3 regions of the Vibrio sp. AH4 genome follow, and region 2 is predicted to be linked to each of the others. Evidence: riboswitches for the same ligand, from Rfam matches in the RefSeq annotation. Region 2 holds a riboswitch; each other region holds the start of a gene.
The links. A riboswitch is a leader RNA that binds a small molecule or an ion and turns the genes downstream of it on or off. The one in region 2 is predicted to bind lysine.
Positions count from the first base shown of each region.

Region 1 (10,864 bases), 740 kb from region 2:
ATGTCGACCACATTGAGGGGTTATCACCCGCGATTTCGATTGAGCAAAAATCCACTTCCCATAACCCACGCTCCACCGTGGGTACCATTACCGAAGTGTATGACTATTTGCGTTTGCTCTATGCAAGAGTCGGAGAGCCGCGCTGCCCAGAGCACCAAGTGCCACTCAAAGCACAAACCATAAGCCAAATGGTCGATAAAGTTCTGGAGTTACCTGAAGGTAGCAAAATGATGCTGCTCGCCACCATAGTCAAAGAGCGTAAAGGTGAGCACGTTAAGACACTCGAAAACTTAGCGGCACAAGGATTTATTCGCGCACGGATCGATGGTGAAACCTGCGATCTTACCGATCCGCCCAAGCTTGAACTGCACAAAAAGCACACCATTGAGGTGATTGTCGACCGTTTCAAAGTGCGCAGTGATCTACAGCAACGCTTGGCAGAATCCTTTGAAACGGCCCTAGAACTTTCCGGCGGTATCGTCGTCGTAGCTCCGATGGAGGGAGAAGGTGAAGAGCAGATTTTCTCGGCTAACTTTGCTTGTCCGCATTGTGGTTACAGCATGCGTGAGCTTGAACCACGTCTGTTCTCTTTCAACAACCCAGCCGGTGCTTGCCCGACCTGTGACGGCTTGGGGGTACAGCAGTATTTCGACCCAGACCGCGTGCTGCAAGATGCCAACTTAAGTTTGGCGCAAGGCGCAATTCGAGGTTGGGATCAAAAGAACTTTTACTATTTCCAGATGCTGACTGCGCTGGCGGAACATTATGATTTCGATGTACACACACCATTCAACAAACTGAGCAAGAAAATTCAGGAAATTATCCTGCACGGCTCCGGTCGCTCAGAAATTGAATTTAAGTACATCAATGATCGCGGTGATATCCGCCTCAAAAAGCACCCTTTTGAAGGCATTTTGCATAATCTGGAACGTCGCTATCGCGATACCGAATCCAACTCAGTGCGTGAAGAACTAGCGAAATACATCTCCAACAAACCTTGTGGCAGCTGTGATGGCACACGCTTGAAAGTCGAAGCACGCAATGTATTCATAAATGATACGGCGCTGCCAACCATTGTTGAGCTGAGCATCGCCGATGCGCTGACGTTTTTCCAAGAGCTGAAACTCGATGGTCAACGTGCACAAATTGCCGAAAAGGTGATGAAAGAGATCAATGATCGTCTGCAATTTTTGGTCAACGTGGGCCTCAACTACTTAAACTTATCACGCAGCGCCGAAACTCTCTCTGGTGGCGAAGCACAGCGAATTCGTTTAGCTAGTCAGATCGGAGCTGGCTTAGTGGGGGTCATGTATGTACTCGATGAACCCTCGATCGGCCTCCACCAACGAGACAATGAACGCTTACTGCAAACCCTGACCCACTTACGCAATCTCGGTAATACCGTTTTAGTGGTTGAGCATGATGAAGATGCGATTCGCATGGCGGATCATGTGATCGACATCGGTCCAGGCGCAGGGGTACACGGTGGTATGGTGGTGGCAGAAGGCAATGTCGATGAAATCATTGCTAACCCGAATTCATTGACTGGCCAATACCTCAGTGGCGTGAAAAAAATTGCCGTGCCGACTGAACGAACGCCACGCGATGCAAGCAAAACCGTTGAACTCAAAGGCGCGGTAGGGAACAACCTCAAGAATGTCGACTTATCGATCCCTGTCGGTCTGTTTACTTGTGTAACGGGTGTTTCAGGCTCCGGTAAATCAACTCTAATCAACGACACCTTTTTTAAAATCGCGCATACCGCGCTCAATGGTGCCACGACCGCCACACCTGCGCCTTATCGAGCGATCCAAGGTTTAGAGCACTTTGACAAAGTGATCGATATTGATCAGAGCCCAATAGGGCGCACTCCACGTTCCAACCCTGCCACTTACACGGGCATCTTTACCCCGATCCGGGAACTGTTTGCCGGAACGCAGGAATCACGCTCTCGCGGTTATCAACCGGGGCGCTTTAGTTTCAACGTGCGTGGTGGTCGTTGTGAAGCATGCCAAGGTGATGGTGTGATCAAAGTTGAAATGCACTTTTTACCGGATGTGTATGTCCCTTGTGATGTCTGTAAAGGCAAACGCTATAACCGTGAAACGTTGGAAGTACGCTACAAAGGTCGCACCATTGATGAAGTGCTTGAGATGACGGTAGAAGATGCGCGCGAATTCTTTGACCCTGTCCCTGTGATTGCACGTAAGCTGCAAACACTGATGGATGTTGGGCTTTCTTATGTTCGCCTCGGTCAATCGGCAACTACCCTCTCTGGCGGTGAAGCACAGCGGGTGAAGCTAGCACGCGAGCTTTCCAAACGTGATACTGGAAAAACCTTGTATATTCTGGACGAGCCTACCACAGGGCTACACTTCCACGATATTCAACAACTGCTTACCGTGTTACATCGCCTACGCGATCACGGCAACACGGTCGTAGTGATCGAACATAACTTAGATGTGATCAAAACAGCGGACTGGATTGTCGACCTAGGCCCAGAAGGTGGCCAAGGTGGCGGCCTTATTATTGCAGAAGGGACACCGGAAGATGTGGCGCAGATCGAAGCTTCACACACCGCACGCTTCCTCAAGCCTTTGTTGAATTAGAAAAAAAGGCTAAAGTATCGAAACCAGCGAACTCTGCGCTGGTTTCGTTTTTTTAAGGTGAGCTGCATGGCAACGTTGCTATTAAGTGGAACCCGGTTAGAGCCTCACGCGCCGAGCATTCCTCTCAATAAACCCTTTCTTTTTTCATTGGCAGTGTTGTATCTGCTGGCCATGCATTTCTTCATGCCCAATCCCGGGGGGGCGGGGTTAGCACTCTCCTTTAATAACACCACTTGGATAGCTCTAAGCATCTCACTCGCAGTGGGTCTGTATCAGCTTGCCAACAATCAAGCCCTACGTTACTCAAAGCTCACCATCGGCCTTTGGATCAGTTGTACTTTGCTAACCCTGCCACTGGTGTATGTGAATGCAGATTGGCTCAGTGCCACAAGTCGACTGATTGGCTTATGGGCAGGATTCTGCTTGTTTGTGATGTTGCAACAATTTCGGTTTAGCAATAAACATAAACAACGTTTACTGTGGTTTATTCTGCTGGCTACAGTAATCGAAGCCATCATGGGTCTTATCCAATATTTTTGGTTAGATCTGGGAAACCCGTTTGGGTATGACACCCTAGCCAACCGTCCTTATGGTATTTTTCAACAACCGAATGTCATGGCAAGTTTTCTTGCAACCGGATTAGTGCTTTCTGGTTATTTACTGGCAAGACAACCAGAAAAATATGATTCGCCCTTAAGTAAAATTGGCATTCTTTATCTGACTCCACTACTTACCGCCCCTCTTTTGGTGGTGCTTGCGTCACGCACAGGATGGATAGCCAGCTTACTTAGCATTATTCTCGTTGCGCCATATCTTCGTCGATTTGCATCTCGCCAACGTTTTAGCCTCTGGGTGTTAGCCATTGTGGTTGGTGTCTGTGCCGGAGTTGCAGCGATGTATAGTCAAGAAACCTCTGGGTTTGTGGCGAATAAAGCTGATCTCGAAAGCCCACGCCGCTACACCTTTCCACAAGCGGTTGACATGATCATCGAAAAACCCTTTACCGGTTATGGCTACGGTAAATTTGAAGCGCAATATTTACTTTATACCGCTCGTCAACATCAGTTGAACAACACCTATCCCGCAGGGCTTGCAGCGATGGATCATCCGCATAATGAGATCTTGTACTGGGGGGTTGAGGGCGGTTTGCTGCCCGTGTTGGGAATATTACTTGCCGCTTGCTTCTGCACTTTGCGCATTTATGCCGCCAAACGAGGCACCCGTTTAGCCATGCTGGCGCTGTTCGTTCCTATCACGTTGCATGCTCAATTGGAGTATCCGTTTTACCACTCCGCCATTCACTGGATCACGTTTATTATTTTGATCTACTGGGTCGATCAGCGAGTTGCACGTTATCGTATCGTCCGTTTCAGTGGGCTGAGTAAATCCCTACTACGTATTACTAGCTTGGTATTACCGATTGTGACCATTTTGTATATGGGCACAGCTTTACACACCAATTATGTACTCACTCAGTTTGAAAAATCGAAGCCGAGAGATCCCGAATTACTTAAACAAGTCACCAATCCCTTAGTGTGGCAAGATCGATTCGATTGGGACATCTACAGCACCTACCTAGAACTCGGACTGTATGAACAAAAAGCAGAACTGATCCAACCGTATGTGGATTGGTCATTACAGGTGATTCAACACAAGCCACGTCCAGCCTTCTATACCAACCTGATTTTGGCCTACCAAGGCTTGGGTGATACGAGTCGCGCCCAGCAAATTCGTACTGAAGCGGAATTTCTGTTCCCCAATCAGGATTTCAGCACCATCCAATACCAAGCGCCCGCAAAGGCAACAAGCACCGCATCCGGCGCAGAACAAGCCCCCTCAGCGGCAACACCTTAATCTCAGATCGAATCAGGGTGGCCTAAGCCACCCTGATTTCTATTTCACACCGCTTTGCATTAACGCAGTGACTCTTCCAGTGCCCGCAAACATAACGCAATGTTTTCCGAGCGCGCACCGTAGCCCATTACGCCAATCCGCCATGCTTTGCCAGCTAATACCCCAAGCCCAGCACCAATTTCTAAATTGTATTCATTGAGCAGATGGCTGCGCACTTTCGCTTCATCAATGCCTTCCGGCACATAAATCGCGTTCAACTGCGGCAAACGATACGACTCAGCTACCACAAACTTAAAGCCCAGTTGCTCTAAACCTTGTTTGAGCTTGTCGTGCATCACACGATGGCGCTGCCACGCTTGCTCTAACCCTTCCTGTTGTAAAATCAGCAGAGCTTCGTGCAAAGCATACAAACTATTAACGGGTGCTGTGTGGTGATAACTACGCTTACCCGCTCCACTCCAATAACCCAACACCAAGCTTTGATCCAAGAACCAGCTTTGAATCGGCGTTTTACGTGATTGAATCTTCTCAATTGCACGAGGTGAGAATGTCAAAGGAGCCAAACCCGGCACACAAGAGAGACATTTTTGGCTACCAGAATACACCGCATCAAGCTGCCACTCATCCACCAACAGTGGTACACCACCTAAAGACGTTACGGCATCAACAATCGTCAGCATGCCATGTTGCTTAGCGAGAGCAGCCAAAGCTTGCGCATCACTTAAGGCTCCGGTTGAAGTTTCTGCTTGTACAAAAGCCAGTATTTTCGCATCCGGATGCTCATCTATCGCGGCTTGCACTTTTTCAACGCTGACTGGGCAACCCCATTCATCATCAACCACCACAACGTCTGCCCCACAACGCACAGCGTTATCGCGCATCCGCTCACCAAACACCCCATTGCGGCACACAATCACTTTATCGCCCGGCTCGACGAGGTTAACAAAACAGGCTTCCATACCCGCACTACCCGGCGCAGAAACAGCAATCGTGAATTCGTTTTCAGTTTGGAAGGCATATTTCAACAGCTGTTTCAGCTCATCCATCATACCGATAAACAGAGGATCAAGATGACCAACGGTGGGGCGGCTGAGCGCTTGCAGAACTTGTGGCGGAATATCAGAAGGCCCCGGCCCCATCAAAATCCGATGCGGGGGGATAAAGCTACGAATAGTCATAACGACTCCTTGTTGTGGCGACCAGAACCACTAGCCTAATGCAATTCAGTAGCAGCAACAATTCGACCTATGTCCAGAGTGTTAATCCTTGTCACACTAATGTCATTTTTATTTGCACTTTTAGAACATTTTGTCGTTGACAAGATTTCGCCAACACCGTTCAATGTGTGAGCTATCTAGCAGAAGAGGAGCACTGCCCAGGCAGATGTTTTGTGGAGCCTCAACTCCAAAACAGAACATTCAGGGGGAGTAGTGCCGAGGTGAATTAAAGTTGCGGCTTTGGTTTATCGGTTGAATGGGCTGAATCCCTTCAACTGTCATCAGCTCGAATCTGATGAAGAGCTTCTGAGGGAAATCTTTCTATAGTCACTCCTCTATTTTGCTCTATTAAAAAACACTCTCTTCACAACATTGGACGTTGGGTTACCAACAACTCGTTTTTCAGGAAGTCTGGGAGAATTGCCGTGAGCACATTTAACGTCGCCAAATTTGGTGGTACTAGTGTCGCCAACTTTGAAGCCATGAGCCGTTGTTCGGCCATTATCGAAAACAATCCACAAACACGCTTAGTCGTGAGCAGCGCCTGCTCTGGCGTGACCAATTTATTGGTCGAACTCGCCAATGGCGTTGCATCTGCTGAACGCCGCCAAGCGATTTTGCAACAACTGGCTGATATCCATTATGTGATTATCGACCAGCTCGCGGATCCAACCCGCGTCGAGAAAGAAGTCAAAGCGGTATTGGACTCCGTCGCCAGTGCAGCGGAAGCCGCCTCATTTCAATCGAGCAAGAAACTTACCGACCACTTAGTGGCGTGCGGTGAGCTCATTTCTACTTATATTCTGACGCAACTAATGCGTGAACGTGGCGTCGATGCCGTACGTTTTGATATCCGCGAAGTGCTACGCACTGACGATCATTATGGTCGCGCCGAACCACAACTGGCTGAAATCACTCAGTTGGCCAAAGAAAAACTGGCTCCATTGTGTGAACAGTATGTGGTAGTGACTCAAGGCTTTATCGGTTCTGATGCACAAGGTAATACCACCACTTTAGGTCGTGGTGGCAGTGATTATTCAGCCGCTTTGATTGCCGAAGCAGTACAAGCAAGTGGCTTAGAGATTTGGACTGACGTACCGGGGATCTACAGTACCGATCCACGTATCGCGCCAAAAGCAGCGCCGATTCCTGAGATAAGCTTTAGCGAAGCCTCAGAAATGGCCAATTTTGGTGCCAAGATTTTGCATCCATCCACCTTGCTTCCAGCGGTACGCCATGGCATCCCCGTGTTTGTTGGCTCATCAAAAGAACCGGAAAAAGGCGGCACTTGGATCCGTAAACAAGTCGAAAGCGCGCCACTGTATCGCGCACTTGCTCTACGCTGTAATCAAACCATGGTGACACTGCGTAGCGCGCAGATGTTCCATGCTTACGGTTTCCTCGCCAAAGTGTTCGAAATTCTCGCCAAGCATAAAATTTCGGTCGATCTCATCACTACCTCAGAAATCAGCGTGTCACTGACACTGGATAAAACCGATACCTCAGGCGGTGCACCAGAATTGCCTGAAGCGGTGCGCGCCGAGTTGGAAGAGCTATGTACGGTCGAAGTCGAATACAACCTGTGTTTGATTGCTCTGATCGGCAACAAGATGAAAGAGAGCCGTGGCTACGCGAAGCAAGTGTTCAGTGTATTGGAAGATTACAACCTCCGTATGATTTGCTATGGCGCCAGCGCGCATAATCTCTGTTTCTTGCTGCATGAATCTGTCTCTAAACAAGCAGTGCAGAAGCTGCATAAAGAGCTGTTTGAGCAAGAGTAAAATCAAACTCGCGAGATAAAAACCAGGGGCCACATGACGTGGCCTCTTTGATTGTGGATGGTGGTCTTACGGATTAAGCATCAAGGTTAGGCGCCAGCCATTTTTCGGCTTCTTGCAAACTCCAACCTTTACGCTCAGCGTAGCTGTGCAGCTGATCTTGTTGGATCTGCGCGACCGCAAAATAGCGAGAATCAGGATGCGAGAAATACCAACCGGATACCGAAGCGCCCGGCCACATCGCATAGCTAGTGGTCAGTGACATGCCTATGCTCTCTTCGACATTCAGCATCTGCCACAAAGTCGCTTTCTCGGTATGCTCAGGACACGCGGGATACCCCGGCGCTGGTCGAATGCCCTGATAACGCTCACGGATCAGCTCATCATTAGAGAGATTTTCATCGCTCGCATAACCCCAAATCTCTTTACGCACTTTTTCATGCAGATATTCCGCAAAGGCTTCCGCCAAACGATCAGCCACCGCTTGGATCATGATCGCATTGTAATCATCGCCTTGTGCTTTATAAGCATCGGCCAGCGCTCGCTCACCAATGCCACCAGTTACTGCAAACGCGCCAATCCAATCACGTTTACCGCTCTCTTTCGGAGCAACATAGTCCGACAAACAATAGTTGGCTCCTTTCGGCTTTTCGGTCTGCTGACGCAAGTTGTACAGCACATGCGCTACTTGTGTGCGAGACTCATCACTGTACACCTCAATGTCATCGCCCACGCTCGCGGCAGGGAACAACGCGCACATACCACTGGCTTTCAGCAGCCCTTCTCGTTCCACCTTATCAAGTAAAGCATTAGCATCGTGGAACAAACGTTTGGCTTCTTCACCGACTTCTTCATGCTCCAAAATGGCAGGGTATTTACCCATGAGCGACCAAGTCATAAAGAAAGGCGTCCAGTCGATATAAGGACGCAGCGTGGCTAACACAATGTTTTCAAACAAATGCACACCCGGTTTCGCAGGCATGGGCGGCGTATAACTCGCCCAATCGATCGTGGCTTTATTGGCTCGCGCCTGCTCTAAGGTCACAGGGCGAGATTTGGGCGTTTTACGCGCATGCTGATCGCGCGTGCGCTCATAATCGAGGTCCAACCGCTCGATAAATCCAGGACGCAGCTCATCAGACAACAGCGAAGTACATACCCCCACTGCACGCGATGCGTTATTCACGTACACCACAGGCGCATGATAATTCTGTTCGATTTTCACTGCGGTATGCGCTTTAGAGGTCGTTGCCCCACCAATCAAGAGTGGCAGTTCAAACCCTTGTCGCTCCATCTCTTTCGCCACGTGCACCATCTCATCCAAAGACGGTGTGATAAGCCCAGAGAGACCGATGATATCGACATTTTGCTCGCGCGCGACTTTGAGGATCTGCTCACAAGGCACCATCACACCAAGGTCAATAATCTCGAAGTTATTACACTGCAGCACCACACCAACAATGTTCTTACCAATGTCATGCACATCGCCTTTTACGGTCGCCAACAAAATCTTACCGTTTGAAGTGCTACCACTTTTTTGCGCATTAATGAAAGGCTCAAGATACGCAACGGCTTGTTTCATGACGCGCGCTGATTTTACGACTTGCGGTAGGAACATTTTCCCTTCGCCAAACAGGTCGCCGACGACGTTCATGCCATCCATCAGCGGCCCTTCAATCACTTCCAGCGGTTTACTGGCTTGCTGACGTGCTTCTTCAGTGTCTTGGACGATAAATTCGGTGATGCCTTTGACTAAAGCGTGCTCTAGGCGCTTAGCCACAGGCCATGCGCGCCACTCTAACGCAGAAGCATCCTCTTCTTTACCGACACTGTTTTCGCGATACGCTTCGGCGATCTCAAGCAGTCTTTCCGTGCCATCGTTACGTCGATTGAGGATCACATCTTCCACTGCCTCACGCAGTTTCAGCGGAACGTTATCGTAGATTTCAAGCTGCCCTGCGTTGACAATCCCCATGTCCATGCCGTGTTTGAAGCAGTGATAAAGGAAAACAGCATGGATCGCTTCACGCACATAGTTGTTGCCGCGGAAAGAGAAAGAAACGTTAGACACACCGCCAGAAATCATCGCATGCGGCAACTCACGCTTAATGTCTGCAACTGCATTAATGAAATCCAACGCGTAGTTATTGTGCTCATCAATTCCGGTCGCAACGGCAAAGATGTTAGGGTCGAAAATAATATCTTCCGGTGGAAAGCCCACTTCATCGACCAAAATATGGTAAGCCCGACGACAGATCTCTAATTTGCGCTCACGGGTATCCGCTTGGCCCACTTCGTCAAACGCCATCACAATCACGGCGGCACCGTAGCGGCGTACCAATTTGGCTTGGGCTATAAACTTCTCTTTCCCTTCTTTTAGAGAGATAGAGTTGACGATGCCTTTACCCTGAATGCATTTCAGACCCGCTTCAATGACTTCCCATTTAGAGGAGTCGACCATCACCGGAACTTTGGATATTTCTGGTTCAGAGGCGCATAGATTCAAAAAGCGCACCATGCACGCCTCGGCGTCCAACATGCCTTCATCCATGTTGATATCAATGATCTGCGCGCCATTTTCTACCTGCTCACGCGCGACATCCAACGCCTCATCGTATTGCTCTTCTTTAATTAAACGCTTAAAACGCGCTGAACCGGTGACGTTAGTACGTTCTCCCACGTTAACAAACAGTGTTTCAGGGCCAATATTCAGCGGCTCTAACCCCGAGAGACGACATTCCACTTTCAGCTCGGGTAAAGCCCTTGGTTTCACACCCTCGACGGCCTTGGCCATCGCCGCGATATGCTCAGGTGTCGTACCACAGCAACCACCAACTAAGTTAAGAAAGCCTGCTTGTGCCCATTCCGCAATATGTTCTGCCATTTCCTCGGCAGAGAGATCGTATTCACCAAACGCATTGGGCAGTCCGGCATTTGGGTGCGCGGAAACATAGCATTCTGAAATGCGTGAAAGCTCTTCCACGTACTGGCGCAGCTCATCAGGGCCTAACGCACAGTTCAAGCCAAACGAAATCGGCCGTACATGACGCAAGGCGTTGTAGAAAGCTTCCGTCGTCTGTCCAGACAGAGTACGCCCAGAGGCATCAGTAATCGTACCGGAAATCATCACCGGTAAGTTGATGCCCAGTTCTTCAAACACACTATCGACCGCAAACGCACACGCTTTGGCGTTAAGCGTATCGAAGATGGTTTCAATGAGGATCAGATCGCTTCCGCCGTTGATCAAAGCGCGGGTGGATTCGGAATACGCCTGAACAAGCTGGTCAAAAGAAACATTACGAAAGCCCGGATCATTCACATCAGGAGAAATCGAACAAGTGCGGTTGGTTGGACCAAGCACACCAGCCACATAGCGTGGCTTATTAGGATTTTTAGCTGTCCATTC
Region 1 covers NZ_JALAIV010000001.1:1,259,706-1,270,569, reverse strand. Annotated here, with positions in the region: gene uvrA (excinuclease ABC subunit UvrA) at 1-2,609, shown strand, start outside; gene MKA69_RS06045 (PglL family O-oligosaccharyltransferase) at 2,676-4,463, shown strand; gene MKA69_RS06040 (alanine--glyoxylate aminotransferase family protein) at 4,523-5,641, opposite strand; lysine riboswitch at 5,817-5,994, shown strand; gene lysC (lysine-sensitive aspartokinase 3) at 6,106-7,461, shown strand; gene metH (methionine synthase) at 7,535-10,864, opposite strand, start outside.
Region 1: it holds a riboswitch for lysine, as region 2 does, so the genes downstream of both, lysC (lysine-sensitive aspartokinase 3) here and MKA69_RS09445 (Na+/H+ antiporter NhaC family protein) in region 2, are expected to answer to the same signal.

Region 2 (10,864 bases):
AATAGCGTATCTTGGTCGCAATCCAGCGCGATATTTTTCAGTTGCAACACATGACCTGAGGTTTCCCCCTTAGTCCACAAACGCTGTTTGCTGCGCGAGAAAAAGGTCACTTGTTGAGTATCAAGGGTTTTTTGCAACGCCTCAGGGTCCATATACCCCATCATTAAGACTTGGCTGGACTGAAAATCCTGCACAATCGCTGGCACAAGTCCATCGACTTTCTGCCAATCAATACGGTCGGTTAGCGTGGCAAATAGGCTTGCTGGATTCATCGTCTCACCTCAATTCCTTGTTGTTTTAGATACTGCTTGAGTTCACCGATATTGATGATCTGCTTGTGAAAAACCGAAGCGGCTAAAGCGCCATCGACGTTCGCTTGAGTAAAGGCTTGCGCGAAATGTTCCATCGCGCCTGCACCACCGGAGGCGATCAGTGGAACTCGGCACACCGAGCGCACTAAATTGAGCTGCTCAAGATCGTAACCATTGCGCACACCATCTTGGTTCATCATGTTCAGTACAATTTCCCCAGCGCCGCGCTTTTGCACCTCTTGCACCCAATCACAAGTTTGCCACTGCGTCGCTCGGGTGCGGCTTTCATCACCGGTAAACTGATAAACCTGATATTGACCTGTTTCTTTATCAAAATAAGAGTCGATGCCAACCACGATACATTGCACGCCAAAGCGATCCGCAAGATCGGTGATCAGTTGTGGATTCGCCAGTGCAGGCGAGTTAATTGACACTTTATCTGCACCGAACTCCAAGATTCGCGCAGCATCTTGCGCCGACTTGATCCCGCCCGCGACACAGAAAGGAATGTCGATCACTTCCGCGACTCGCGCGACCCAGCTTTTATCGACCACGCGGCCATCACTGGAAGCGGTAATATCGTAAAACACCAGCTCATCCGCGCCTTCTTCGGCGTAACGTTTTGCCAGTGGCACAATGTCTCCAATGATTTCGTGGTTACGAAACTGAACGCCTTTCACTACCTGTCCATCACGTACATCCAGACAAGGAATTATCCGTTTTGCCAACATGCGAATGCCTCCTGCGCGGTAAATTTGCCATCCAATAGCGCGCGACCGACAATCACACCCGCAACGCCTGTGCCTTTCAGTGCCTCAATATCGGCGAGTGAACCAATGCCACCGGACGATTGAAACTGCACTTGTGGGTATTGACGGCAGAGATCGCGATACAGCTCAACGTTCGAGCCGGCTAGCGTGCCATCGCGGGAAATATCGGTACACAGTACGTGCTTTAAGCCAACCGTTAAGTAGTCATCAATCAAAGCTTCGATCGTCACGCCGGAATCTTCCTGCCAGCCAGAAATCGCGACTTTGCGCGTACCTTGTTCATCAATGTTGATGTCCAACGCTAAAACAATTTTCTCAGCACCGTATTTTTCCATCCAGCTTTTGACCAATTGCGGCTGTTTAACCGCGGTTGAACCCACCACCACGCGCTGCGCACCTGCTTCAAGCAGATCCACCACGTCTTGTTCACTGCGTACTCCACCACCAATTTGAATATTGGCGGGTGTGCTCGCGAGCAGGCGAGCAATCAAATCCAGTTGGCGTGCTGCGGTATTTTTCGCGCCAGTTAAGTCCACCAAGTGCAACCAACCTGCCCCAGCTTGGTGGTACAAATTAAACTGCTCCGCTGGGTCTACTTTATATTCGGTCACTTGTCCGTAATCACCTTGATACAGACGCACAACCTGACCTTCAATCAAATCTAATGCGGGAATAATCATTGTGGTTCCTTGTATTGCGCCAGCCTTCACCAGCGCTTGTCCCTAAAGCTCAAGAAAGTTTTGAATCAAGCGTGCGCCCGCTTTTGAAGAGCGCTCAGGGTGAAATTGCACCCCGTAATAGTTCCCCGCTTGAATTGCCGCGCTGAACGGCTGGCCATACTCGCACTGGGCTATGGTGTAATCGCCAACGGGCATAGCAAAGCTGTGCACGAAGTAGAAATAGGCATCAGATTCAATGCCCTTAAACAGTGGATGCGCCTCTTTGACTTGCACCGTGTTCCAGCCCATGTGTGGCAACGGCAGATCGCCAGTTTGCAGCAAACGGACCTCGCCATCGACTAACCCTAAACACTGCACAATCTCATCGGCTTTCTGGCCTTTCTCTTCGGACAATTTGCCAAGCAGTTGCATGCCAAGACAGATGCCAAGCAATGGCTTTTCAACCCGCTTCACTAGCTCGATCAAATCGCGTTCGGTGAGGTTTTTCATTGCTTCGCTTGCGGTGCCGACACCGGGCAGAAACAGTTTGTCAGCGGCGAGCACCACTTGCGGATCGCGCGAAATCGTCACTGCATAGCCTAATCGCTCAATGGCGAATTTGACTGAGGAGATATTGGCGCAGCCAGTATCAATAATCACCACATTCTGAGTCATCAGAGCACCCCTTTACTGCTCGGCAGATCGTTACCTTGCACCCTGATGGCTTGACGTAGCGTGCGACCAAACGCTTTAAACAGGCTCTCAATGATGTGGTGATCGTTATCGCCACTGGATGAGAGGTGCAGAGTGCACGCCAAGGTATCGGTCAATGAGCGGAAGAAGTGATACACCATCTCGGTCGACAGATCGCCAACTTGCGGGCGACTAAAGCTCGCATCAAATTTCAGATACGGACGACCCGAGAGATCCAACGCGCACTGTGCCAAACACTCATCCATGGGCAATGTGAAACCAAAGCGCCCAATACCACGTTTGTCACCCAGAGCTTCACGCAGCGCTTGACCCAGTGCCAAGGCGGTATCTTCCACTGTGTGGTGATCATCGATGTGCAGATCTCCAGCCACTTTCAGCTGCAGTTGAAAACCACCGTGAGTGGCGATTTGATCCAGCATGTGGTCAAAAAAGCCCAAGCCAGTTTCAATCTGATTACCACCGGTTTGGTCAAGATTAACGGTGACTTGAATATCGGTTTCTTTGGTTTTACGCACCACTTGGGCAACACGCGGCTTAGTGGTGAGATCTTTCACGATATCCAGCCAACCCATGGTTTGTGGGTGGTATTGAATACCGCGAATCGCCATATTTTCCGCCAGTTGCAGATCGGTCATGCGATCGCCAATCACGGCTGACGATTTGAAATCGACTTTGCCACCTTGCAGATACTCTTTGACCAAGCCCAGTTTCGGTTTGCGGCACGAACAGTTATCACGCTCAAAGTGTGGGCAAATCAGCACATCATCAAACTTCACGCCTTGCGATTCAAAAATGTCCATCATCATGTTATGCGGCGCATCGAAATCCGCTTGCGGGTAGCTTGAAGTGCCTAAACCATCCTGATTAGTCACCATCACTAAGCGATAGCCCGCCTCTTGTAGCTTGAGCAGGCTTGGGATCACATAAGGCTCAAGTTTGAGTTTGTCCAAACGGTCGACTTGAAAATCCACTGGCGGCTCAACAATTAAGGTGCCGTCGCGGTCGATAAAAAGAATTTTTTGTTGTTTGCTCACAAGAATGTCCTTTTCATCAGCAGCCCGCTCTGCGAGCTGCTGTAAACAAAATTACTGGTAGTAGTTGCGAATAAACGCGACGGTTTTTTCACACTCTTCGCGATTGCCAACACTGATACGCACACAGTTTTCAATCGGAGAATTTCGCAAAATAATGCCGTGCTCCCACGCCGCTTTAAATAGCGCATTGCCATCAGGGAATTTCACTAAGAGATAGTTACCCCAACCTTCAAAAACCTGCACACCCGGAACCATAGAGAGCCCCACTTGTAGGTATGCTCGATTCGCGCCGAGATCCAATACTTGGTATTTGGCGCGCGCGAGACCAGCAGGTGATAAGGCTTGCACCGCGATTTCGGCAACCGGCACCGGCACCGGATAAGGCGCAATCACTTTGAGCAAGACATTGATGAGCTCAGCATTGGCAAGCGTGAAGCCACAGCGTAGTCCCGCCAAAGCAAAGGCTTTAGAGAGTGTGCGTAGAATCGCCAAGTTCGGATATTGGGCGAGCAAATCGACCGTCGATGCCTCTGGGCAGAAATCGATGTAGGCTTCATCCATCACCACAATGGCGCGATCTTTGGTCATCTCCAGCAGTTTGATGATGTCGGCACGTTTGACCAAGTTCCCAGTCGGGTTATTCGGGCTACACACAAATACCAATTTAACGCGATCCAGATTGGCTTCAATGCTCGGTAAATCGAGTTGCCAATCGGCAGTCAGCGGCACTTTTTTACGCTCAACGCCAAAGGTTTCTGCACTGATCGCATACATACCGTAGGTTGGAGGGCAAAAAAGAATCGCGTCCTGATTGGGTTCGCAGAAAGCACGGATCAAAAGCTCAATCCCTTCATCCGCGCCGCGCGAAGTCAGTACTTGCTCCGGAGCTACCCCAGCGTAATTGGCGTAGGCTTGGATCATCGCCTTAGGTTGGCAATCACTGTAACGATTAAGGCGCGCAAAATCGGTTTTGTATTCGTTATTGAAAGGCGATTCGTTAGCATTGAGCCAGACATCACCACTACCACCAATACGACGCGCAGAAAGGTATGGGGTTAACGCTTGAATTTGTTGACGAGCCAGTTTTTCCATAATTTATTGAGCCTTCTGTAATTTTTCTACTCGAATCGTAACCGCACGTTTGTGCGCGTCTAACCCTTCTGCTTCCGCCATCGTTACCACAGTTGGCGCGAGCAATTGCAAGCCATCAGCGGTCAGCTCTTGCACTGTCATGCGTTTACTGAAATCGGCCAAACCTAAGCTGGAATAGGTGCGGGTGTAACCGTAAGTGGGTAGCACATGGTTAGTACCTGAAGCGTAATCTCCTACCGATTCTGGCGACCAATCGCCAAGGAAAATGGAGCCTGCGTTATCGAGCAGTGGAACCAACTCACGCGGGTTGCGCGTCTGCACAATCAAGTGCTCAGGGCCGTAGTAGTTAGAAATCGACACTGCTTGGGTGAGTGATTCAGCAATAATGATCAGACTGGAAGCCAAGGCTTTTTCAGCAATACTGGCGCGCGAAAGCACTTTAAGCTGCTTTTGCACTGCGTCCGTTACCTGATCGGCTAACACCGGAGATGGCGTCACCAACACCACCTGAGAATCAGGGCCGTGCTCTGCCTGACTGAGGAGATCGGCGGCAATAAAATCGGCATCCGCCGTTTCATCAGCAATCACCAATACTTCTGAAGGTCCTGCAGGCATATCAATCGCTGCACCGCGGAAATCGTTACTCACTTGGCGTTTTGCTTCCGTCACATAGGCGTTACCGGGGCCAAAGATTTTGTCGACTTTAGTCACCGTTTCCGTGCCATAAGCCATTGCGGCGATTGCCTGACCGCCGCCTAGGTTGTACACCTCATCAATGTTACACAGCTTAGCGACGTAGAGAATTTCATCCGCAATTGGCGGTGGTGAGCAGAGCACCACTTTACGGCAACCGGCGATTTGCGCAGGCACACCGAGCATTAGCACAGTTGATGGTAACGGTGCGCTGCCACCCGGAATATACAGACCCACTTTATTTATCGGGCGAGTCACTTGCTCACACACCACTCCGGGCATGGTTTCCACTTTGATTGGCTGCGCTTTTTGCGCCTTGTGGAATTTGCTGATGTTGTTGTATGCCTGCTCCAACGCCTGTTTCATTGTTTCCGACAAACGCGCGGCTGCGGCATCCATCTCTTCACGAGACACGCGCAGTGAAGCCGGTTTTACACGATCAAATTTTTCGGTTAATTCAAACAGGGCTGCATCACCTTCACTGCGGACTTTCGCAATCACTTGCGCAACCGCAGCGGTGATGTTTGCCCCTTCAGTAATCGCAGGGCGTTCTAAAATCGATTCTTGCTGAGCTTCACTCAACGATTGCCAAACAACGGTTCTCATTGCCTTACTCCATCATTTTTTCAATCGGTAACACCAAAATTGAGCTAGCACCGAGGGCTTTGAGCTGCTCCATGGTTTCCCAAAACAGGTTTTCTGAACTCACCATGTGCACTGCAACTTTGGATTTGTCGGCTGATAAAGGCAGAACGGTTGGGTCTTCTGCTCCGGGCAGCAAGGTTTTGATTTGAGACAGCTTCTCAACCGGAGCATGCAGCATGATGTACTTCGATTCTTTGGCTTGTTGTACGCCGTGCATACGAGTGAGGAGCTTATCAATTAGTGCCGCTTTATCTTCAGCAAAAGCGCCAGGACGTTGAATCAGGGTGGCCTTGGACTCGAAAATCACTTCGACTTCTTTAAGACCGTTGGCTTCTAAGGTTGCACCAGTGGAGACGAGATCCGCAATCGCATCGGCTAACCCCGCACGAGGAGCCACTTCGACGGAACCTGTCAACATACAAGCGCTGAAGTCCACGCCTTGGCGATCCATATAAGCTTTGAGCAGTTGAGGGTAAGTGGTGGCAATGCGTTTACCATTCAGATCTTGCGGGCCACGATACTCTGCATCTTTTTCAATCGCGATGGAAAGACGGCAACCACCAAAATCCATACGGCGCAGAGTGATAAATTCGTTACGTTGGTTGAGCGCCAATCGGTCTAAACGTGTTTCTTCAAGCACGTTCTCACCGACAAATCCTAGGTCAACGACGCCGTCCATGATCAGCCCAGGAATATCATCGTCACGCACTAACAGCAGGTCAATCGGCATATTGAGTGAATGAACCACCAAACGCTCACCCATGATGTTGAACTTCACACCGCATTTTTTCAGCAGCTCTTGGCACTCTTGGCTCAGACGGCCTTTTTTCTGTACCGCGATTCTTAGTCGTTGTGTTTGCATCTTATTCTTCCTTTGCAATTTGTTGAATTTAATAATTTTTTCAAAGCTTAAAACGAAAAACCCTCGGGAGGTTTGGTCTCCCGAGGGTTAGAATCTTTTTGTGGCTCTGATTTCAACTCCGGGAGATTCCTGTCCCCCGGGTATGCGTACATCTCCCGAAAGACACCTTAGGGATGATGATGGTGATGAATGTTCATTACGAAATTACGCATACTTAGTTACTTTCTATTTTTTTGAGAACTGCATTCACACTAACCAAGCTGAGTTTTTTTTTCAACCACAAATTGATACTTTTCTGGTTATTTTTTCATGACACCTTGTTTGAATCGAAAAAAGAGGCCGAATGGCCTCTTTTCTATATAACGATCATGCTGTGAATTAAGCGGAGACTTGCTTACTGACTTTCGCCTTAGAGAGTAAAGCGAAGATAAAGCACACTACCACAAAAGCTACAGAGGTTGCACCTAATGCTAACCACAGTGAGCCAAACATGCCTAACACTACGTAGCCCAATGCGGAAACCAGAGCAACGGCTAATGCATATGGCAGCTGAGTAGAGACGTGATCAATGTGGTGGCAACGCGCGCCTGTCGATGACAGGATGGTGGTATCTGAAATCGGCGAGCAGTGGTCACCGAAAACTGAACCCGCAAGCACCGCACCGAGCATCGGTAGCATCAGCGCAATATCTGTAGCGCCAGCCATATCACCAGCAATCGGCAGCATAATGCCAAAAGTACCCCATGATGTGCCGGTGGAAAATGCCATTGCGCCAGACAAGATGAACAGAATGACAGGTAACCAATGTGAGTCAATATTGCCTTGCACTAACGATGAAAGGTAAGCACCTGTCTTCATGTCACCAATCACCGAGCCAATCGTCCATGCGAAAATCAGGATCAGAATCGCACCAAACATCGATTTAGCACCAGTCCACAAGGTTTTTGCGATTTCAACGGTTGGCAATTTTTGACGAAGTACGGTGACAAAGGCCATCGCCAGACCAACTAATCCGCCATAAACCAATGAAGTACCGACATTGGTATTTTCAAACGCCCCAAAAATATTAAAGGATTGACCGCTTTCTGCTAATGCGCTCGCACCAGTCCAAATCATTGCGCTAATCGTCGCAACAACAAGGAATACGATAGGTAGAACCAAATCTAAAACAGTGCCACCTTCACTTTCGTGAATATCGAGCTCTTCATTTAGCTCATGCGCTTCTTTCGCATCGGTGCTAGGGTCTTCTTCAAAACCACGACCTTGAGAGGCGGCTATTTCATGTTTGCGCATCTGGCCGATATCCATTTGGAACCACACCACAGCAAACACCATTAACAACGCAAAGATCGCATAGAAGTTCATCGGCACTAGGCGAAGATAAGCGCCTAATGCAGAGTAATCTTCAATGCCGTGTGAAACCAAAATACCGCCGATAATGGTCATGATATAAGCACCCCAACTTGAAGCCGGCATCACCACACACATTGGTGCCGCTGTAGAATCAAGAATATAGGCTAACTTAGCGCGCGAAACGTAAAAACGATCCGTCACCGGACGGGCGATAGAACCAACAGCTAGGCTATTAAAATAGTCGTCAACAAAAATGAATACGCCTAAGAATGCTGCCAGTAATTTCGAACCTCGTTTACTTTTGACTCGAACCTGTGCCCACTGAGCAAACGCTCGGGTTCCCCCAGAGAGAGTCAACAACGCCGTCATCATACCCAGTAACAGTAGAAAGCCGACAATGCTCATATTCCAAGCATTGAGTGCTCCGTCTTTCACAAACACGCTACCGACTTGAGTGGCAATATATTGCAACGCTTGACCAACCGAATAGTCAGCCAACAGTAAAGCACCTAAGAAAATACCCACACCGAGAGAAAGTAATACGCGGCGAGTAATGATAGCCAGACTCAACGCCACAAGAGGTGGCACAACTGAGAACGGCGAAGAAGCAAAATCGATTAAATTCATGATCTTCCTAAACCAGTAAAAAATGGTTAGAGATCTACTGCAGACAAACTAAGTGACTTCATGTCAACTTAATTTATGTTGAACTAAGCGAAAGGGAAGCGAACACTTCACCCAACCCTACAGTAGCGCTCCATAGTTTAACAACAATATAGACTATGGCAGTGTTACACCTATTTGATGTAACCCCAGCCAGTTGCTTTGATCGGCAAACTGACTTCGGCGACAACGCCTTTCTCCACAACTCATAGGCATCACCCTAATTGTGGATACTCTTCGTAACCGCTCCTCTACAGCGAAAACCTCGTGGCTGACTATTCCAACTCATTTGGATCAAGTTCAGCCCGCTTTTCGCATTAGGTAAGAAACATTTTACTTAACAAAAATATCAATGCAACTAGGCATAGGTGAGAAAAACAAGTGGCACAGCTCACAAATCAGCCATACCATTGATACCTATTTCATAAAAAATTCTCACACCTTGATATATAGGTCTAATATTATTTATCTGTGTGATAAGTTTTCTGCAGTTACTTTTATATGCCTTGTGTAAATTTTCCAAAAACTAGGAAATGCCAATATAAATAAACTTTATATTTTTACTTTCTTACTATTTTGACTTAATATTTGCAGCGAAAACTTGTCAGTATAATAAGCTAGGTTTAGTATTAACTCGTTATCCAAATTGTGAACAGGAAATGGTAATGTCGGAAATCACTAAGACTTTATTAAATATTCGTAGCCTACGTGCTTATGCACGCGAACTGACTATTGAGCAACTTGAAGAAGCTTTAGATAAATTCACTACAGTTGTTGAAGAGCGTAAAGAAGCCGAAGCGGAAGAAATTGCTGCTCGTGCAGAACAAGAAGCGAAATTAGCCGCGATTGCAGAGCAAATTGCTAAAGATGGTATTGATCTAGAAGCGCTTATTTCTGCGCTGTCTGGTGAAACAAAAACGAAAGCAAAAGGCAAACGTGCTCCTCGCCCTGCAAAATACAAGTACATTGACACCAACGGTGAAGAAAAGACTTGGACAGGTCAAGGCCGTACTCCTTCTGCTATTCAAAAAGCACTGGATGAAGGCAAATCTCTCGAAGAGTTTGCTCTCTAATTCAGCGTTTCAAACGAATATGATAAAGGCTCCCAAAGGAGCCTTTTTATTATCTTTATCTTTCCCAATAAGCCTCTTCAAGGCTATCTTCCCGCTCGGGAAGACCACGTGAAAGACGTGGAGAATGTTGAGCCAACACCTCATAACTCGCACGGTTTGAATATTTACACACTTGAGAAAAAGAGGAATAGGTTAAAAACTCATGTTGATGCTTACTTGAGTTAGGTACATTTTCTTTGTGGTATTTATTGGCAGCCATATCGTGTAACAAGGCCGATAATGCTGCATCACCCGCACCATTGGTATTTTTTATCTTCTCTGGCCCACCCATGTACGGTGAAATATGTGAATAAACACGAATCGGGTTTATACAACTGTCTTTACGTGCAGGGCGACTAAATTCATAGCGATTAAATTCCGCTACTGAACCTGGTAATAATGGGAGTGATGTTTCACGCTTGGCGGATTCTTCTGTATATCCGGCCATAAATAAACCAACTGGGCCAGCAGTACATAACACTAAATCTACCCAATCCAAGGTTTTATCAGACGCAGCTAGAGGATCACTTTCTCCGGTTAACGCCAATGCTTCATCTTCATTCATTGCAACGACAGTGACATGATCACGTAAAAAGTCTTGCCAGAATTTAGGATCATCCTGAATAACAAATTTGGTTCCTAGGGTTAATACCACAGGAACATCGTATTTTTTGGCATATTCAATGGCGCGCATTGTCGCTTCTGGCATCGGGTCGCCTTCTTTACAGCGAACTAAATAAGCGGTGATCACTAATGCAGATGCACTGGCAAATATTTTCTCAGGAATACTGTCTGGGTGTAATTGGTTCATTTGACCTTCGCTGATCGCAAAAGTACGTTCACCATCTTCGGTAATCAGCGCAAAACAGCGCCCAATTGCACCTTCAACACCTTGTAAATAATTCAGATCCATACGGCTAGAAGTATTACATAGGTAACGATAACCATAGCTGCCA
Region 2 covers NZ_JALAIV010000001.1:2,003,122-2,013,985, reverse strand. Annotated here, with positions in the region: gene hisIE (bifunctional phosphoribosyl-AMP cyclohydrolase/phosphoribosyl-ATP diphosphatase HisIE) at 1-272, opposite strand, end outside; gene hisF (imidazole glycerol phosphate synthase subunit HisF) at 269-1,042, opposite strand; gene hisA (1-(5-phosphoribosyl)-5-[(5-phosphoribosylamino)methylideneamino]imidazole-4-carboxamide isomerase) at 1,024-1,761, opposite strand; gene hisH (imidazole glycerol phosphate synthase subunit HisH) at 1,804-2,415, opposite strand; gene hisB (bifunctional histidinol-phosphatase/imidazoleglycerol-phosphate dehydratase HisB) at 2,415-3,488, opposite strand; gene hisC (histidinol-phosphate transaminase) at 3,540-4,580, opposite strand; gene hisD (histidinol dehydrogenase) at 4,584-5,879, opposite strand; gene hisG (ATP phosphoribosyltransferase) at 5,884-6,780, opposite strand; His leader region at 6,836-6,969, opposite strand; gene MKA69_RS09445 (Na+/H+ antiporter NhaC family protein) at 7,159-8,760, opposite strand; lysine riboswitch at 8,876-9,058, opposite strand; gene MKA69_RS09440 (H-NS family nucleoid-associated regulatory protein) at 9,462-9,869, shown strand; gene MKA69_RS09435 (inosine/guanosine kinase) at 9,925-10,864, opposite strand, start outside.

Region 3 (10,864 bases), on a different contig from region 2:
CAATAAAAAGCAACGCAGCAAACAATAACACCATGTCCATAACCACCCCCACAAAGTGATATTAATTCTCATTTACCACAATAATAGTCTGCTCTTGTTCTAGATTCAAGTTGTAAAACAAGCAACACAACCATTAGAAAAAATAATCCAATCTATAGATATTTATCGTGAACAGAAAAGCAAGAATCGATTGATAGATAAGGGATACAGCAATACTATCTCGCGCCGAGAGCAGTGCTCTCTCACGAATTTTCATTAGCTGATTTTAATAAGATATTGTTTGTATCTGGAGATAACGATGTCTGCCTCGCTTTCTGTCGCAAAACTGACCTTTTTTATCGCTATTCTGGCTGCTGTCGGTCAAGCAACCCAAACCATGTACGTGCCTTCGATTGGGTATATGGCACAAGAATTTTTAGTTTCACCGGCTGCACTACAAGCGGTGATGGCTTGCTATCTTATTCCTTATGGCTTATCGCAATTCGTTTACGGTACGCTGTCCGATCGCATTGGTCGTAAACCTATCATCATTGCAGGGTTGATCATTTATGTACTCGGTTCACTGATTGCCCTTTTTGCACATCAGTATTCTTGGTTTTTGATTGGTAGCTTTGTGCAAGGCCTCGGGATTGGTTGTGGCGGTGCGATGTCCCGCACACTCTCTCGTGACTGCTTTGACGGAGCTGAATTACATAAAGTGAACAGCTTAATCAGCATGTGCCTAATTTTCTCACCTTTGGTGGCACCAGTCTTAGGCGGCTACTTAACGGAAAGTTTTGGCTGGCGTTCAAGCTATTTATTCTTGTCTCTGTTTGCGATTGCGGTCGTGATTACCATGATGACCAGCATGGTAGAAACACTACCTGCGGCTGCGCGTAAGAAAGAGCCAGTATTGCGCAGCTATCACTATGTGTTGTCCGATCGCCGCTTCCAAGGTTACTTAATTTGCCTTGTTGCCACTTTTGCAGGTCTTGCCGTTTTTGAGGCCGCTGCCGGCGTGTTACTCGGTGGTGTACTGGGTTTGCCTGCAACCACAGTGAGTTTGCTGTTTGTATTGCCCATCCCCGGCTATTTAGCAGGCGCGTGGCTTTCTAACTTAATTGCTCGCCACTGGCGTGAAAAAGCCGCCATGCGCGTTGGTTTGATCGCAATCCTCACCGGCTCTCTGGTGATTATGTTGCCCGGCCTACTTGGCCTGACCACCGCATGGTCCTTAATTGGGGGCGCTACCATTTACTTCCTTGGTGCTGGCATTTTATTCCCAGCCGCAACCACAGGTGCACTCTCACCTTTCCCTTATCATGCAGGGACTGGTGGTGCAATCTTAGGTGGCATGCAAAACCTAGGCGCGGGGCTCGCAACACTGTTTGCCGCGATGTTCCCAGCGTCAGATCAACTGCCACTCGGCACCATCATGTTACTGATGTCGGTAGTGGCACTGTGGGGGCTAAAACGCGTTTACACCAAACAGCCACCTTCAGATGAAATGCCTATCGCCATCTAAAGAGAGAAAATTCTCACAGTTCCGCGAATATACCGGATGAGATCAATTTCGCTGCAGAAATGGGGAAATTAAATCTTGTCGTCACCTGAAAAGGCAGTAATATACGTTGCGTGTCACAGTTTTTGAGTGAATCACTCAAAGTGGTACACGTTCCTTTAAGTAGAGGCGCGCTGTTCATGAGTCGCCAGTCGTAGGTTGACCCCGATGATGACTGGTTAAAGGGTACAGCGCCGAAGTGATCGTTGCGTCATCAACGTTCGCTGGGCCAGCATTGAACAAATGCCGGACTGCCATAGTTTGTTGTCTATGGAGCGCTACCTTGAAGGATAAGAAGTGTTATTTCGCTGAAATGTGTTTTTTATCCTGCTGGTAGATCTCCACCTGAAAAGGTGATGTGAGATCCATGAATTTAGCCGTTTATTCTGACTCGATTTACTCGGTCATCCCGCCGCTGCTCGCGGTGCTACTCGCGATTACGACCCGCCGAGTGTTACTCTCTTTAGGTGCTGGCATTGCCGCTGGCGCAGTCATGCTTAACCATTTCTCTCCTCTGAGCACACTACAATACCTGTTCGGTAAGATCAGCGGCTTGTTCTGGTCAGACGGTGCGGCCAACAGCGATAACATCAACATGTTGGTGTTCATGCTACTGTTGGGTGGGTTGATCAGTTTAATGACCGCCTCAGGCGCAACACGCGCTTTTGCAGTATGGGCTGAACGTAAATGTAAAGATCGCCGCAGTGCAAAAGCGCTGACAGGGTTAATGGTATTTGCCTTTTTCATCGATGACTTTTTCCATAGCCTGTCTGTCGGCGCGATTTGCCGCCCAGTGACGGATCGCTTCCAAATCTCGCGTGCTAAACTCGCCTATTTGCTCGACTCTACCGCCGCGCCTGTCTGTGTGATTACACCGATTTCCTCTTGGGGTGCTTACATTATCGCCCTGATTGGCGGAATTTTAGCCGCCCACGAAATGACAGAAATCAGTGCCATATCAGCCTTTGTACAGATGATCCCGATGAACCTGTACGCGGTATTTACGCTGCTTATGGTGCTCGCGGTCATTTTCCTGCCGATGGATATCGGCCCGATGCGCCAACACGAAGCGTGGGCTCGTGAGGGAAAATTATGGGATGAAAGCAAAGGCCGCCCTGCGGGCTTAGATATGGAAGGCGGAGAAACCGCACGCGGCACCATGATTGATATGGTTTTGCCCATCGCGGTACTGACCATCACCACCTTGATTTTCATGATCCAAACCGGCAACGCCGTATTAACCGCTAACGGTGAAGCTTTCTCTTTGATCGGCGCCTTAGAGAACACCAATGTGGCGCAATCACTGGTTTATGCCGCACTGTGCAGCTTAGCGGTCTCGATTATTTTGTCACTGCGCTTAAAACTGTCTGCGCAAACTTGGTTATCCACAGCGCCAAAAGGCGTTATGGCCATGATGCCTGCAATCATCATTCTGCTGTTTGCTTGGACCATTGGTGGCGTTGTGCGCGATCTACAAACTGGCATTTACCTCGCTTCACTGACGCAAGGTAACCTACCGGTTGAACTGCTGCCGGCTTTAGTGTTCGTACTCTCTTGTTTGATGGCGTTTGCCACAGGCACCAGTTGGGGTACTTTCGGTATCATGCTGCCATTGGCGGGTGATATTGCTGCGGCTTCAGACATCAGCCTGATGCTACCCACCCTCTCTGCCGTATTAGCGGGCGCAGTGTTTGGTGATCATGCCTCACCAATTTCCAGTACCAGTATCCTTTCTGCGACTGGTGCGGGTAGCCACCATATTGATCACGTGGTGACTCAGCTTCCGTACGCCATCAGTGCCGCGATGGGTGCATTGCTCGGTTATCTCGCGATGGGCTTACTGCATTCCGTTTGGGCAGGTTTAGCAGCGAGCAGTGTGTGGTTTGTGCTGTTCTGTGCCTTTAACCTACGCCAAAAACGTTGGCAACAGGAACCGGTTGAAGCCTAATTTTTCACACCGCCCACACGGGCGGTGTTTTTTTCTGTCCTGATCATTCCTTGACTGGCCACCAGTCTTTCGGCGGCGTTAACCCCCAGCGCGCAAATTCTTCAGGCTGATAAATGCCTCGTCCTTGACGGTTGATCTGGATCGGAATGTATTTGGCGGGTTCTTGCTTATCTAAAATGCGGGTCACCAGTTCAGCCGCCATTTCACCTTGCTCTAATCCAAATAACACGACCCCACCCGCCGCCTTACCTTTGCCAACGGAGAAATCCCAAAATCCAAATAAAGGTAATCGTGAATGTTGATTGGTCCAACTGAGAATATTTTCCGCAGGAACATGACGCCCAGTGTCATCAATGAGCGTCTGATATAAACCGACGACAATCGCGCCATACCCTTGTTGAGGTGCTTGCTCAATCGCATCGTGCCACTGCACCTCCTTCTCAATCGCGCGGATCTCCACATCCAACCCTAGATTTTTCTTAATCAGCGCATATTGACTTTGCATATACTCCAACGCAATTTTTGAAGTATTCCCCGAGTCAAACAAAACCAGTACGCGATGTTTATCTTGCGGTAATAAACGACCCATTTCTGCCATGTTTTTTACAAACAGTGGCTGCTCTAAAATGCCCGTCACTTGAGCAACTCCCGAATACTCATCCAGCAACTCTCTTGGGTTTGAGTTAATGCCGAGAAACACTATCGAGATCGGTTCGTTGTACAGTTTGGGCAAAAGGTAATACAGTGCGTTGTCATCCCCAAGCACCACCAGCTTAGGTTTTAGCGCCTGATAGGTTTGAAAAGCCCGCTCCGCGGCTGCACTGTATTCTCGCACCGGGATCCGCTTAGTATTCATTTCAAAAAAGTGCAATTGGTGCGGCGGCTTTATCCCTTCTTTTAAACCTTGGATGTAGCTTGCATCCCAAGCATAACCCGAGTGATAACTTTGAATCACCAGAACATCATCTGCCCATGCAGGCATGCAAAAGCACCAGATTAACCCTATCCACCAACGCATATTCTTTCCTCCCTAATGTCATGCAAGTGTAGCCTAGGCTCACCAAACTGCTTGCTTCAAAACACGTTGTGGCTATTAAGGTCTCTTTTCGATCACATCGTTCCTCACTAGCATGTCCTACATTCCATCGAGTCCATCTATACTCAATCACAAGGTTTCTAAAAGAATGCACAAGAATGACCCATCGAAATATAGAAGAAATGGATTCCAATCCGATACTCAGCCGTATCGGCCGCCGCATCATTCTTATCATGGTGATTTTAAGTGGCGCCGTGACGTTATTGATGACCCTCACTCAAACCTACATTGATTACAATCGAGAATTCAATAACGTTGAAGAGCGGCATAATGAAATCAAAACGATTCATGCCGATTTATTGGCAAGCTCGCTGTGGAACTATGATTTGCTGGTTCTCACCCAACGGCTCGAAGGCTTAGTCAATCTGCCGAATGTGGATTACATGGAAATCACGTCGGGTAACTATCGTTTCTCTGCTGGGCAGCCTGTCTCTAGCATGGCTTTAAGTAGCCGCTTTCCTCTCAATTTCACCAACCCTGAAACTCATCAACCCGAAAATATTGGAGAGCTGTATGTAGAATCGGATGCTCAGGGCATCTACAACTATTTAATCCGCCAGTTTCTGGTCACTCTAGCCGTCAATGCGCTCAAAACGGCGATTGTCTGTTATTTGATTTTGTTAATTTTTCACGCCAGTGTGAATCAACGCATTTTTGCCATAGCCCAATTCTTACGTCAGTACAATCCACGTCACCCGAAGAAGCCTCTGCGTTTGCCTTATAACCACTGGATTATGGAAAAAAACGATGAATTACAGTGGCTAGGCGATGAAACCAACAAAATCGCTAATAGCGTCACCACGCTTTACCGGAACATCAAAGCGGAACAAGAACGTTTGGAAGACTTTGCTCAAGCCGCCTCTGATTGGCTATGGGAAACCAACCAGCTTGGAGAGCTGATCTACAGTTCAGAAGCGATGAGCAAAGCCCTAGATCTGACGGATGACACAAAACCCCAAATGACTTTGATTGAGCCACTCAGATCATCCAATGCATTGATGGAGAGCTTGATCCACCAACGTGATTTTTCCAACTGTGAAGTGGAAATCCAACTCCATGATGGCTCACATGCCTACTTGCTCTTTCAAGGCATTGCACGCTATGCCGATCAACAATTTCTTGGTTTTCGTGGCACCGCCATTAATGTGACGTCACTCAAATTGGCTCAACTGAGTTTAGAAATCATGAACCAAGATCTTGAGCAGCAAGTGGCAACCAGAACCGAAGATCTCGAATCCAGCTTAAAACGGTTACAAGAAACTCAGTCTCAATTGATTGAATCAGAAAAGCTGGCGGCATTGGGAGGCCTAGTCGCTGGTGTAGCACACGAAGTGAATACTCCATTGGGGATTGCGGTTACCGCCGCTTCCGTGATTCAAGAGACACGAGAATCCCTATTGCAGGCCTTCAACCAACAAACGTTAACCAGCCAGCAATTTGCCGAATTGATGGAGCGAATGACACAAAGTGCAACCATGTTAGAAAGCAATCTCAACCGCGCTGCACGATTAGTCCGTGATTTCAAACAGACTGCCGTTGACCAAGTGTCAGAAAGCCGAAGTCAATTTAACGTGAAACAAGTGCTGGAAGCCCTTATGGCGAGTTTACACAGTGAGACACGTAAAATTCCCGTCGAACCTCAACTGCATGGCGATGAAGCGATCATCATGAACAGCTTGCCGGGGGGTCTAACGCAAATCATGACAAACTTGGTCATGAACAGCGTAAACCACGCGTTTGCTACGTGCTCTAACCCAATGATTAACATCCAGTTTTATCAAAATGAGCAGAACATCATTATCGAATACACCGATAATGGATGCGGAGTTGGCAAGGAATTACATCAAAAGATCTTTGAACCCTTTTTTACCACCAAACGTGGACAAGGCGGTTCAGGGTTAGGACTCAATCTCGTCTTCAATCTGGTAAAACAGAAACTGCATGGTCGGCTCTCTTTTTCATCCGAACTGGGGCAAGGCGTACATTATGTGATCACCTTACCGCAGGCTTTACCACAAACGGCATTATCCAGTGCCGATATCTGACCCAGTTCAGACCTATAAACCGTCATGTGACAAAGCACATCCACAGCGATTTGGCTGATGTTTGAAAGGACCTAGAGAGGTTAACGGACTTCATTAATCGGGTAACAATTAATCGGGCAACGAGGAGCGAATCGCAATGAACTCATCCCAGTGTTCTAGCAATAACTCCACCAACTTAGGTTCAAAATGTCGGCCTTTTTGCGCCACCAGTTCATTGCGGATTTGCTCATCCGGCCACGGTTCCTTATAAGAACGTCTGGCTCCTAACGCGTCAAACACATCAGCCAGTGCGGTGATACGCCCAGAAATCGGAATGTTATCCCCTTGCAATTGATTTGGGTAACCGCTGCCATCCCACTTTTCATGGTGCGTAGCAGCAATCTCCTTCGCGACATAGATTAAACGTCGTTTCGAACGACTCAGGATATCCACGCCATACTCGACATGTTTTTGCATGATCGCCCACTCTTGGGCATCCAGTTTCCCCGGCTTGTGCAAAATACTATCTGGAATCGCGACTTTACCGACATCATGTAATGGCGAAGCATTTTTGATCATCTCCGCATCCGTATCTGATAACCCATACAAGTGCGCCAATCGCTCACTGAATAAAGAGACACGCTGCACATGTGCGCCCGTTTCTCGGCTACGCGCTTCCACTGCATTGGCAAGGTTATAAACGAGCTCCTTCGAGGTTTCACGCAAATCCACCATCAAATTAATGTTTTCGAAAGTAAGGCCAATGTTGTACATGTAGATTTCGAGAAGTTTTCGGTCTAATTCAGAGAGCGCCTGCTCAAGCTCCACATACAGCACGCTATCAACACCACGATCGTCTTGTTTAAAAAAAACATAAGCGTCACCGTAATCATAAGAACAGCCGTTATTCAGCACTTCTTTACAGCGCGCCTCAACCTCTGTTGGTAAACCTTCGAAGGGGGATTCCACGTATAAATCGACGCATTCTGCAGTGGTGGCGACCGTAAGTGCACTGTACTGCTCACTTCCAGGGTGTGGATTAACGACACAATAAAAAGCGGAGGCATGCAGTTTAAGCAGCGAGGTAAGCTGGCTCAACACTGCCATTGCATAGGTTTGTAGGGTTCTCGTATTCTGCACATTCGCTGACGCTTCAATCACGCGGCTCAGGCCCCGTTTTTGATCTTCAATCAGGCACAAATCACGATAAGCACGCAGCATCGAATAGAGTAAGGTTCTTAGTTTTTGAGTGGTGAGCTCTGTCTTTTCTTTGTAATCATCGATTTCGTAATCTTTAATCACTTTGTCTTCTGGCGCCTGCCCCGCCTGACCAGTGCGTAACACCAAACGAACTTGGCGATTTTGCAATGTATCGCGAATGTATCGCACTAAATCTAAACCGGCATCCTCGGTTTCCATCACCACATCAATCAGAGCTAAGGCAATGTCCGTTTGCTCAGCCATCACTTTTTGCGCTTCAAGCCCCGATAACACCGAAATCAACTCTAGAGAGCGATTTTGAAACTGAAACCCGCTCAATGCTAAACGGGTGATTTGATGCATCTGTTCGTCATCATCAACCAATAAAACACGCCAAGGATCCAAGTTATGTAGCATGGTCTGTTCCTTCGCTACCACCTCACCTTGCCGCATATCTGCAAACAGATCCATGTTCTCTCCATATTCAAACGCTACTGACCTTATTTAGTTTTAGCACAATGATGTGATATCAGCGGGTAATATTCCCTATTTTTCAATGATAATTTTGTTAAGAAAGCGGTTATTGCTTCGTCCTCAAGCCAAATTGGTTATAGTTTCACATCGTGAAGACAATTCATTGTCTAAACTGGTTGGATAAAAAATAAATCGACGTCAGAGGTATTCATGAAATCATTGTTGACTTATTACCCGTTATACAAAATTGTCACCGTGCTAGCGGGGCTACCTATCCTTATTGCGCTGTTGCTCGCCACTGACTATTACATGGGTTATCAAGAACGATCCATCAGTGCTGAACATGATCAAAAAACCGTTCAATTGATCCTTTTGTACGATAACCTCGCACATAATTTAGCACTGGAACGAGGATTAACCGCTGGCGTGATCGGTGCCAAAGGGCAAGGCCCACAGGTCGAAGCTTTACAAAAACAGCGTCAAGAAAGCGATCGACACATTGCCGCCTTACTGGATTTCCACTCTGCGTTATTGGATGCCCGCCTTCTTGAACAATTGAAAGCCGATGTCAAAAGCCAACTCGCGAACTTAAAAAACGTGCGTGAACAAGTTGATGCGTTGAAACTCTCGTTGTCTCCTTTCACTTACTATTCAAACCTCAACCAGCTCGCCATTGATAACAGTTTAATTATGCTCTCAACGATTGATAGTCCTTCAGTCGCCGAGTTAGGAAGCTCCTTGATTTCCATCGTCATCATGAAAGAGCGCGCAGGACAAGTGCGAGGGGCGCTCAATGGTGCATTCGCCAGTAAACGTTCAGATGCCGCGCAGTACACGGCGATTAGCGGTTATATCGAATCTGGCCGCTATGCGGAGCGTTCAGCACTGATGACGATGTCCGATGAACTTGGCAGCAGTTTGAATCAAATGAAAAATACCAGTGTATGGCAAAACGTACTCAACACTCAGCAGAGCTACCTTAGCCAAAAAACATCGCTCGATAACCTACAAGGCCCCGCACCTCAAGAATGGTTTAGTGCAGCAACAGAACAAATTAAGCTCATTAACCAACTGCGAAACAGCATTCAAGCCCAGATGATTGACCTCTCCACCTCTCAGGCTAAGCAAGCAGAAAGCAATAAATGGAGCATACTGCTACTGAGCATCCTCATCGGCTTAGCTTTACTGAGCTCACTCTATTTTTCTGTTCGTAGCCTGAAATCCCGCGTGGGACACCTTACTCAAGGATTGGCACAGATGTCGGCACATCGTGATCTAAGCCAAACCCTCAAAGACACAGGTAAAGATGAAATTTCGCAAATTTCACGTAGTGTCAACGGATTAACCGACAGCATCCGCCGAGTGCTACAACATATACTCAACACCAATGAACACAGCACTGAGCAACTCACACAGATCGTCACCAGCTCTCAGCAACTGGGTCGCAGTAGCCAAGAAACCAATGCAAAATGTTCAAATATCGCTGCGGCGATGACCCAACTATCGCAATCCAGTGTGGAAATCGCCCAATCCTCAGAACGAGCTTTAGAAGAAACTAAACAAATGACCGACAAAGTCATTGCTTGCCAAACGCAAAGCCTGACTTCATTCAGTTCCGTGGAAGCGTTAGTTGAACAGATTGAACAAACTCAAAAATGCATGAAAGATTTGGAAACGGATGCAGAAAACATCAGCAAAATTGTCGATACCATCAATGGGATCTCCGAGCAAACCAACTTACTGGCACTCAATGCGGCCATTGAAGCAGCACGTGCTGGTGAGCATGGTCGAGGTTTCGCGGTGGTTTCATCCGAAGTCCGCGATTTGGCACAGCGCAGTAAATTAGCGACAGAGCACATCAGCCAGCTACTAGCGAATATCTCCTCCAACACCAATACTGCCGTGAAAAACATGGATAAAAGCCGTGAGGCCACACATGTCACCTTTGATTCTGTTTCGACCGTAAAAACCAGTGTTGCAGAACTGGAGTCCGTGATTGAGTTGGTCAACCAACACATCAACAGCATTGCCAACGCCACCACTGAGCAATCGACCGCCAGTGACGCGGTCGATCGTGATGTCGATGTATTAGCCGAAATTGCGCAAAACACGGGATCATTGGCGAATACCATGAACGGCATCGTCAGTGAATATCAGCATGAGATGGAAGAGATTCGCCACCAGTTAACCGAGTTCAAACTTCAATAACTCGGTTAACTAAGAAAATTTAAGGCTCAGGATTGAGGTATAACTGGCGCTGAGATAACAACGTTGCCACCCCAGAGGTGGTCAACGCCGAAATAGATTGCCCCCGGAGCAGTGCTTCGCGAAGCGTGGTACTCCGAATAGCCACTCGCTCAGGGCATGCCATGACAGTCCAACGTTGCAATATCTCCTCAGCTTTGTAGAACTTAGCAAAGTTGAGGAGATTATCAGGCCCCATCACAAAGGTAAGTTCACCATCAGGATACCGTGCTTGTAAACGGCTGAGCACAGCATAGGTGGTCACTGAGCTTTGCGGCGTATACAACTCTTGCTCAACGTCTGAGCGCTGCACTTTATTAGAATCAATATCTGCGATG
Region 3 covers NZ_JALAIV010000003.1:379,009-389,872, reverse strand. Annotated here, with positions in the region: gene MKA69_RS14825 (hypothetical protein) at 1-34, opposite strand, end outside; gene emrD (multidrug efflux MFS transporter EmrD) at 299-1,504, shown strand; lysine riboswitch at 1,657-1,829, shown strand; gene MKA69_RS14815 (Na+/H+ antiporter NhaC family protein) at 1,908-3,488, shown strand; gene MKA69_RS14810 (ABC transporter substrate-binding protein) at 3,532-4,506, opposite strand; gene MKA69_RS14805 (ATP-binding protein) at 4,683-6,629, shown strand; gene MKA69_RS14800 (DUF3369 domain-containing protein) at 6,738-8,279, opposite strand; gene MKA69_RS14795 (methyl-accepting chemotaxis protein) at 8,493-10,490, shown strand; gene MKA69_RS14790 (nicotinate-nicotinamide nucleotide adenylyltransferase) at 10,510-10,864, opposite strand, start outside.
Region 3: it holds a riboswitch for lysine, as region 2 does, so the genes downstream of both, MKA69_RS14815 (Na+/H+ antiporter NhaC family protein) here and MKA69_RS09445 (Na+/H+ antiporter NhaC family protein) in region 2, are expected to answer to the same signal.